3 regions of the Halobacillus sp. H74 genome follow, and region 2 is predicted to be linked to each of the others. Evidence: a T-box and tRNA genes for the amino acid it is inferred to sense, from the RefSeq annotation. Region 2 holds a T-box; the other regions hold tRNA genes.
The links. A T-box is a leader RNA that pairs with one kind of tRNA and senses whether it is charged. The one in region 2 lies ahead of argS (arginine--tRNA ligase), so its partner is inferred to be a tRNA-Arg.

Region 1 (3,281 bases), on a different contig from region 2:
TCTGATGAGGAACACAACGAGGCGTTGTGCGAGCTTATGAACCGCTTCGATCTGCACGCTCGGACATTGGACAGAAAGAAAGGTTATATAACTTACTTGAAAGAAGCAGACAAGATTACAGAATTAATCAGCAATATCGGTGCGCATCAGGCACTGTTCAAATTTGAGGACGTCCGCATTGTAAGGGATATGCGCAATTCTGTTAATCGTTTGGTGAATTGTGAAACTGCTAATTTAAATAAGACAATCGGGGCTGCTTTCCGGCAAGTGGAGAACATCAAATTCATAAAGCGAACTGTCGGTCTGGAGGCTTTACCTGATAAACTTCAAGAAATAGCCGCGCTAAGGTTACAGCATCAGGAAGTTTCTTTGAAAGAACTTGGTGAGTTTGTTTCTGGAGGCACGATCAGTAAATCCGGCATCAACCATCGCTTAAGGAAGATTGATGAGTTTGCTGATAAAGTGAGAAGAGGCGAAGTGATAGAAAACACAAGAAATTAATGTTTCTTTCACTGATTCATGCTATAATTAACTACAATTATAAACGCTTTCATTGTTAGAAAGCGTTCTTTTCCTTGTAAGATTGAATCCGCTTTCAAAAAACGATAGATATAGCTAGAGAGGAGAATGACTGGTGATTGAAAGTACTGTAAAAATTGAGTTGGAAACAGGGCTACAAGCAAGACCTGCTGCGCAGTTTGTGCAAGAGGCGAATAAATTCGCGGCAGACATATTCATTGAAAAAGAAGAAAAGCGAGTGAATGCTAAAAGTATTATGGGGCTGATGAGCCTGGCTGTTGGTACAGATGAGGATATCAAACTGATTGCAGACGGTTCAGATGAGGAAGAAGCCATTCGTGTTTTGTCTGCTTTCGTGCAGGAAACTTAACGTTATGTATGTGAACTAATGAACGTTCTCGATTAAGGGAACGTTCTCATAAGAGAGAAAAACCGCTGTGAATAATCACAGCGGTTTTCTGTAGTATTGCTAAAGAGATGTAGGAATTACATCTTATTTATCAGATGTTTTCTCCATAACTTTATCGATCAAGCCATAGTCTACTGCTTCGTGAGCTGACATGAAGTTGTCACGATCAGTATCGCGCTCAATGACTTCCATCGGTTGACCAGTACGCTCAGCAAGAATCTTGTTCAGTTTCTCGCGCATTTTGATAATTCTTTTAGCATGAATTTCAATATCTGAAGCCTGACCTTGAGTACCGCCCAGTGGTTGGTGAATCATTACTTCACTGTTTGGAAGAGCATAACGTTTTCCGGGTTCTCCGGCGTTAAGCAAGAATGCACCCATGGAAGCTGCCATACCTGTACAGATAGTAGATACGTTGGGTTTTATGAATTGCATTGTATCATAGATGGCCATACCAGCAGTTATGGATCCACCTGGTGAGTTGATATATAATGAGATATCTTTATCTGGGTCGTCAGCTGCCAGGAAAAGCAATTGAGCGACAACAGAGTTGGAGATGTTATCATCGATTGGGCTTCCGAGCATAATAATCCGATCTTTAAGTAAGCGGGAATAAATGTCGTAAGCGCGCTCTCCGCGATTCGTTTGTTCAATAACTGTAGGGACTAAATTCATTTTAAGTTCCTCCTTATCATCAAATTAATATGATGGAATACATTTATCATACAATTAAGGTCAATGAAGGTCAAACAAAAACATTCGACCTTTTTTTCTACTTAATTAGGAATTAAAAAAGAGCAAATCTTGGGTCTATCTCGATATGTAAACTCTAGTGATGTTCCAGTGATTTTTCTTTTGTTAAGATTCCTTCTAACATCATACCCTAATATTTTTCAGATAAACGTGTAACGTGTTTTATAGCTATATGAAGTGAACAGGAATTTTCAAGACCGCTCAATATATATGCTTTCATTAATATAGAAGAGCCCCCTTGAATTCATATAAAAACGAACTTAATAAAAGGGTTGCGTTTTTCAATGAATCTAATTATAATATTAAATGCATGTCACTTTTGCGCCCGTAGCTCAGTTGGATAGAGCGGTAGATTCCGGTTCTACGTCAGTCGGAGGTTCGAATCCTCTCGGGCGCGCTGAACATTGTCGAAAAAGGTCTTCTTTTATAGGAAGACCTTTTTTTATGTCGAAATTCACATTATATTTTTTCAGTATAATATAAGTGGAAAAAGCAGTTGCATAAATGTTATCTAGAAATACATTACGCAAGTATCACACATAAATTACACTAAGATGTCTTTTTCTTTTGTTATCTCGATGTAGTTTCTAATACCCTTTACTTATGTTATTATTATTTTATGTAATAAAAGACTTTTCGCTTTGAACAGAAAAGGGGTATTTATGACAAACCTAATCCGTTACAAACTGTTGTCAACTGAGGAAATTTCTGAAGACAGACGGATCCACGTGTTCGACATGCAGCAACAACAAAAATTGTCATTTAATTATGAATCGTTGAAGAGAACACCTGAGAACTATGCATGCGGAGAGTTAGCGGATTTCTTACAAAAAAGAAAACTGAAAATTGATAATGGTTTTTATGATGATAAAGGACATGCCTCCTAGAGCGTGTCCTTTTTTTGTTCAATCATTTATAATAGGACTGGATTAGTATAGCGTAGCATCAGTTACACGAGCCCCCTCATCGCGGATTGATTATTTATGGTGGTTCGGGGGAAGGTACCGTATAACAAAGTCCTCTCTTCGGCAAAAGAAGCTCTACTAAAGGATTACCAGAATGGTTGATGATTACGTGTCTAATTGTAATGATTATTAACTTGAATTTAACACAGTGATGGAAAAGACCATTTCTCGAGATTTAACACCGGACTTTTTCTTCTCATGAACTCTCCAGAAATATCGGAACCGATTTCCCGAATACGTACGTGACGTTCAACAGCGGGTTTAACAGATTAATAAGAACAGCTTAATGGAGTGATTGTTGTGTCAGAAGTTATCTTGTATACCAGAAATAAATGCCCTCTGTGCGAAGAGGTAAGGAACCTTATTTCCTTATTCAATGTGGATGTTATCGAAATCGACATTGAAACAGATCCCGTTCTCCTGGAGAATTACATGTTTGAGGTACCTGTCTTAAAGATTGGCAATTATGAATTGGATTATAGGTCTATCGACTACTTTGAGCTGGAAAAGCGTTTACAATAAAAAACGTAATGGTTTCCGCTTGCGTGTAGAGACCCCCACTGTTAATATAAAAATTGAAATGAGATATTTTTTTGCTCCGAGCGGGACATAATATGACTAGCTGGGACGTAATA
Region 2 (3,281 bases):
CTAGAAGCTTGTCTGTATTCACTAGTAAACGTCAACATATTGAAGTGACTTTGTGCTGGCAGACTTCTTACATCAACAAAAGTATAATTGGAGTAGCTAAGAAGGGGAAGCCGAAAGTGCCGACCAAAAATGGATAAATCAAATTTGAAAAATATGGTAATTGAAAGAATGATGAAAAACAAAACCCAGGGTAAAATTGCCTTCTTAAAAAAACATACCTCACTGAAGTGATCACTAAACTACTGCATTTTTTAGTTAAGCACTAAATTAAGCAGCCGAATTGGACGATTTCATCGTCCAATTCGGCTGCTTTCAATGTACAAGAAAAAAGAGTGCTTTCAGTACACTTAAAAGGTCGTTATCTATTGCAAACGATCAGGATGGGCTTGCTGGTGTTGTTTCGTTTCGACTTCCTTGAATAGGTCTTCAGCAAGCGGATTCGCTTCATCAGGCTGTACAGCTTGATTCGGATTCAACATTTGCCTTAATGACTGGATTTGCTTATTAAGATTATCAATGTCTTTCTTGGTTGCTGGCCTTTTCTCCTCTTTCAATTCATAACCCACCTGCCCATTCGGCTCAAGGGTAGCAGATTTGACATCTGCTATGGAGGTAATATTCATTTGCCTTAACTTCATCTCTAACTGATCGACAGTGAAACGTACTTTTTTCAAATTTTTCTCATTCAATTGGCCATTTTCAATGATGGATACTGACCTTCCTGTCAAGAAACGCTCCATAAAATCAAATTTCACCTGGGTAAATTCCATCGCAATCAACGTTAGGACAAGGACACCTCCTACTCCGAACGTCACCCAAATATTTTTCCCTGCCACCGGCTGAATCAGTAATGACCCGATAGCGATCATAATTACCGTTTGCGACAGAGTCATTTGCGAGATTGACTTCCTACCTGCAATCCTCAGTATGATCGTACCGACCAGTATGATTAAAACAGCTTTCCATATCCAATCCATTAGCTCACCTCACTATTTCATATGTTTTCCCATATCTTATGAGATATTCTTTTAAAAAGCGTTGCAAAAGAAGGTGTTTTCCGCTATAATCTTTTCAAATATCTAAATTCTAGGAAAAAGAGAGTAGCTATAATGGAAACAGCTTAGCGAATCAGGGATGGTGAGAGCCTGATCGGATTTCTGATAGTGAACCGGACTTTTGAGAAGCTATCCTGAAGAACAAGTAGGGATATAAGCCGGGGTGTCCCCCCGTTAACAACTTCGAGTGGCTGATTCAGCTATTAGAGTGGTACCGCGAGCATAAACCTCGTCTCTTCAATTAGAGACGAGGTTTTTTTATTTCATTCAATTAGCCCTCTTATTTGTGAAACTCAGTTTCGAGATATTTTAAAGGTTTCCGTTACTGAGTTTAATAAATAAATCCGAAGAGTTCGTCCACAAACAGGTTAACTTAAACAACTTAAAGGAGGAATTGATAGTGGAAAAACATATTTTAGCGCTTCAACTATCGCACATACTCGGGGAGAATTTTCCCCGCGACTGGGTGCATGGATTAATTGAAACACCTAAACAGGCAGATCATGGTGATTTGGCTTTCCCCTGCTTCCAACTAGCTAAGACGTTTCGTAAAAGCCCCGCGGAAATCGCCAAAGAAATCGCACCAAAACTTCAACACCAGGTGTTTCAACAAGTCCGCCCAGTTGGAGGGTATATCAACATATTTTTAAATCAATCATTCATCGCCAATCATACGCTTCAGCAATTGCTTACAGATCCTGGTCAATTTGGAGCCCATCAATTCGGGAAAGGGGAAACAATCGTACTTGATATGTCCGCTCCTAACATCGCGAAACCATTTTCTATGGGTCATTTACGTTCAACGGTCATTGGTAATGCACTGGCTAACCTGGCGGAAAAGTGCGGGTATGAAACCGTAAAGATCAATTATATCGGAGATTACGGAACACAATTTGGAAAGCTGCTAGCTGCCTATCAAAAATGGGGCGATGAAAAATCCGTGCGTGAAAACCCCATCCAGGAACTTACGAAAATCTACGTTAAATTCCATGAAGCTTCCAAAGAAGATCCTTCTTTGATTGATGAAGGGAGAAGCTGGTTCAAAAAATTGGAAGAACAAGACGAGGAGGCAGTGAAACTTTGGAGGTGGTTCAAGGATGCTTCACTGGAAGAGTTTGAAAAAATCTATCGACTCTTAGGCATCGACTTCGACTTGACCCGAGGAGAGGCCTATTACAATGATAAGATGAGTGACACCATCAATCTTCTAAAGGATGAACAATTGCTTGTTGACTCAGAAGGAGCGCAAGTAGTACCTTTGGACGAGGTGAGTTTACCTCCGTGTCTCATTCGCAAAAGTGATGGAACCACAATCTATGCGACACGTGATTTAACAGCAGCTATTGACCGCTTTAATAATTACCAATTCAATAAAGCTTTATATGTCGTCGGTCATGAACAGACTCTTCATTTTCAACAAATACAGCAAGTATTGCAGAAAATGAACTTTTCATGGGCTCCGAATTTGAAGCACATTTCGTTCGGGATGATGCTGAAAGACGGCAAAAAAATGTCCACACGCCAGGGAAAAACCGTATTGTTGGAACAAGTATTAAAAGAAGCGATCACTCGTGCTGAGGAAAATATCGAGGAGAAAAATCCGACATTAGCAAATGCTGGAGAAATTGCAGAACAGGTGGGCGTCGGTGCTGTCATTTTTCATGATTTAAAACATGACCGCCGCAATGATGTGGAGTTCTCTCTTGAAGATATGTTGACCTTTGAAGGCAATACAGCACCATATATCCAATACACCCACGCAAGGGCTGCTTCATTATTAGAAAAAGGCTCGTTCCGAATAAAAGATGCCGTAACCACATTTGATGATGAGCTTGCTTGGCCGATCATCAAGCTTGTACGGAATTATCCAGAGGTTGTAGAGAATGCTTACAAAGATTATGACCCTTCCAAAATTGCTAAATACCTCTTAGATGCATCGAGAGCGTTCAATCAATATTATGCCAAAACGAAAATACTGGAAAGTGACCAGCAGCAAGCACGTTTGACGGTCATTTTCGCTTTGACAGTGGTCTTGAAAGACGGGTTGAATATATTGGGAATTCAAGCTCCACTCCAAATGTAGAAGGGAATATTTCCCGCATCGCCTTCCTTCTATTATAATAGAAGAAAGACTAACATAGGAGCGGATGTTCATGTACCCGATTTATTATATCGTCGTCATTCTTGTTTCAATCATAGCCCTTATCAGTACCATCGTGATTGCGA
Region 3 (3,281 bases), on a different contig from region 2:
CATCCAAGTTCACCTTGACCACATCAATTTCTGTGAATCCAAGATCGTTCAATACCTTATATCTTTGATGGCCACCTATAATCCTATTATCTTTTTCATTCACAATAATAGGGCTGACATATCCGAATTCTTTAATGCTTCTTCTTAAATTCTCATACTCTTCATCCCCCGGTTGTAAATCTTTTCGAGGGTTATACATGCTCATTTCAATCTCATTCATTGGCAACTTTTCTATCTTCAATACGTTCACACTCCTTTCCGAACCATTGTTTTATAACCTGTGAAGCAACACCTTTCATCATCAAAGGTGGAACACTCATTCCGCATACATATTGAACCGACTGATCCATAAAATCATAGTCTTGAGGAAAAGATTGCAAACCAATGATCGTTTGATCGTTCAAATAATTCGGCTCCTTGTAGTGCATCAAATTGTTATCTGATGCTGTCACTGTGGGAGCAACTCTTTTCCGGTTCATCTTATGATAATTAAATAAAGATCCCTTCGGATGAACATAACTTAATGGCTTCCCTGCAGGTGTTTTAAAAAAATACCTTCTCATACTATTGCTGATAGGCTTGCCAAGTACAGAAGAAAGTTTCTTCTCCACCTCTCCAAATGGAACAGGCTTCATATCAAAATTCATCTTCAATTTCGGAAACTCTAAATCTTTTCTCTTAGACACAAAAAATACGCGCTCTCTTGCTTGCGGAACACCCATCAGCGCCCCATTCAGCAAAAATAGCTGCGTATCATAACCCGCTTCGTCATATCTTTTGATAATTTCCTTCACATAGCCTTTTGCATTTCCTGAAATCATTCCTTTAACATTCTCCGCAATAACCACTTTAGGCTTTAGCTTTTCAACTACATCTATAAAGTCAAAGAACAAATCATCAAGAATTTGCTCTGATTGGCCTTCTTTAAACTTCTTCTTTTTCCCCCACCCTTTTTCACGCGCTCCAGCTAACGAAAAAGAAGAACAAGGTGGACTCCCATCCAAAATATCCAGATCAAACAACTCACTTGGAATTTCTTCATCTGGATACTTTTTAAACTCCCTTATATCCATATTGAAGCTATATTTAGGATTATGGTTTTGTTTATAGAGCTTGTTCATTTTTGAATCGATTTCCACATTTCCTAAAACGGTGCAGCCAGCCAATTTATATCCAAAAGAAGATCCACCACCACAGGAAAAGCATGAAAGAACCTTCAATCCATTCTTAGGAATACTATTCAAATCTGATTTATACCATTTCCAATCCAATCCCTTCACCCCCTATTTATTAAAATAGAACCCACATTCCGGACACATACAATCAAAATTTTCATCCTCAAAATCATCAAGATCCAATTCAGATGAATTAAATTCTTGCGCTGAAGATGAATTAAACATTTCCTCAACTTCACTCAATTCAAATCCTGATAATTCAATATCCATTGATCCTCCATCAATCTCATCCAAAACGTCTTTCAAACGCTCAACGTCCCAATCACCGCTTATTTTATTTAAAGCTACGTTCAAGGCTTTTTCTTTTCCTGCACCAACATCCAGAACAATCACATCGACTTTTTCAAACCCTAAGTCTTCCAATGCCTTATATCGTTGATGGCCCCCAACAATATTACCTGTTCTTTTATTGATAATTATTGGATCCACATATCCAAATTCTTTGATCGAATTTTTTAGCTTCTCAATTTCAGAGTCAGATATTTTTCGAGGATTATAATCTGATGGTTTTAATTTTTTTATATCCATTTCTTCAATAACTAAGGACAATCATTTTCAATCCCTTCTGAAATAAAAATAAAAAGCATGACCGCTAAATGCGATCATGCTTCCTAGGAGGATAGTTATGCGTTACAAGACTAACAAAAGAGGTCCTAGAGGTATAGGAAACACATGCTTAAGTTGGTGCGAAGGAAGGGACTCGAACCCTCCATTTCCTACTTAGAAAATAGGCGTGTTTCCTTTACACTACTTTCGCATATGAGCTGCCAGGATCGAGTGCCTGACAACTCAAAGTAACACTAGGGGTAGAGTCATAATACATGGGGGTCTATGACCTACTAATATCATAATACCACGACAAAAAGGAAATATCGTTCACGATTAGTGTCCTATTTTTGAATAAAGTTTGCACTTAGGATGACATAGACAACAGAATTTTCAAACTGACAATCAACTCATCCTCCACTTTATCCCTGATCGAATAGACACTTCGTTTATTTGCATACTTCAATTTAGAAGCAATCATATCCATATCCACACGTTGAAAATACCGCAACTCCACAAACTTCCGCTTCGTCTTATCCAAGTGCTTCAATGCTTCATCTATAGATCCAATGATTAACTCATATTCATCGATCTGTGCTTTCAAATTCTCGAATTCTTTTTCCATCCGCTTGAGGGCTATATCCTCTGTCTGTGACTTATAAGTGAAGGCCCCTGTGCTTCCACCACCCACATCATCATACGTTGCTGTAACCCTCGGATATAAGCTCTCATAATATCTTTTCATGTTCTTCAAACCGACCAAGTAATTGTTATATTGATAGAGATACCTTTCAATCCTTGCAAAATCCTGATTCATTCACTTTAGCCCCCATCCTCTTTAGTGATTTACGGAAGATCTACTATCGCAAGATAATCCAAAATAACTCCGCGTCCTGGTTTAACCAATGGACAATTCATAACAAACCAATCATACGGAATAGACTTCCTTCCGCCCTTAAATTGATCGTCCCACCACTTCTCAAAATCATCATAAGAAAGATAATAAACTTCACGATGTTTCCGGAATTCTACAAGAAGAAAAGCTATGCCCCCTTGCTCATTCCAAACCTTCAAATCATTAACTTGATGCTCATGAACATTATCCAGAGGAAATCTTTTTCGTTCCTTGGTGCTCTTAGCTTCAAAAGCTATCGGTCTTCCATTGGATATACCAAAATAGTCCACGAAACCTTTTGACTCAAACCATCCAGTAATATACGGCCCCTTTTGACTCCTAACCTTCACAGGAGGTTCTGACTTCTCTATGAAGCCCCATTTCTTTCTTGCATATGTAATATTGGAATACTTGATCAACGTCTCAAAAGACTTCCCTCTGTTCTTGTAATTCACATTCAAACAAGTTCCCCCTCTACCCCGAATATTCCATGAGGTCTTTCTTTGATTTTTCCTTTATCGGCACGATCCATAATTAGGACCGCGATTTCAATCTTTGTCCTCTTCAACATCTTACATATCTGAAATATACTTGAGCCGCTATTC

Region 1: it encodes a tRNA-Arg, which carries the amino acid that the T-box ahead of argS (arginine--tRNA ligase) is inferred to sense. The anticodon was not compared.
Region 3: it encodes a tRNA-Arg, which carries the amino acid that the T-box ahead of argS (arginine--tRNA ligase) is inferred to sense. The anticodon was not compared.

Annotation. Positions count from the first base shown of each region.
Region 1 covers NZ_JBQQCI010000004.1:453,808-457,088, forward strand. The annotation lists gene whiA (DNA-binding protein WhiA) at 1-501, shown strand, start outside; gene ACTWPX_RS11475 (HPr family phosphocarrier protein) at 635-889, shown strand; gene clpP (ATP-dependent Clp endopeptidase proteolytic subunit ClpP) at 1,013-1,603, opposite strand; tRNA gene ACTWPX_RS11485 (tRNA-Arg) at 2,003-2,078, shown strand; gene ACTWPX_RS11490 (hypothetical protein) at 2,344-2,568, shown strand; gene ACTWPX_RS11495 (glutaredoxin family protein) at 2,947-3,168, shown strand.
Region 2 covers NZ_JBQQCI010000003.1:449,480-452,760, reverse strand. The annotation lists gene ACTWPX_RS08570 (DUF421 domain-containing protein) at 363-977, opposite strand; T-box leader at 1,080-1,295, shown strand; gene argS (arginine--tRNA ligase) at 1,453-3,138, shown strand; gene ACTWPX_RS08560 (hypothetical protein) at 3,209-3,281, shown strand, end outside.
Region 3 covers NZ_JBQQCI010000014.1:31,000-34,280, reverse strand. The annotation lists gene ACTWPX_RS20630 (ParB N-terminal domain-containing protein) at 1-241, opposite strand, end outside; gene ACTWPX_RS20625 (DNA cytosine methyltransferase) at 213-1,280, opposite strand; gene ACTWPX_RS20620 (ParB N-terminal domain-containing protein) at 1,284-1,784, opposite strand; tRNA gene ACTWPX_RS20615 (tRNA-Arg) at 1,918-1,992, opposite strand; gene ACTWPX_RS20610 (hypothetical protein) at 2,149-2,598, opposite strand; gene ACTWPX_RS20605 (Holliday junction resolvase RecU) at 2,628-3,131, opposite strand; gene ACTWPX_RS20600 (helix-turn-helix domain containing protein) at 3,134-3,281, opposite strand, start outside.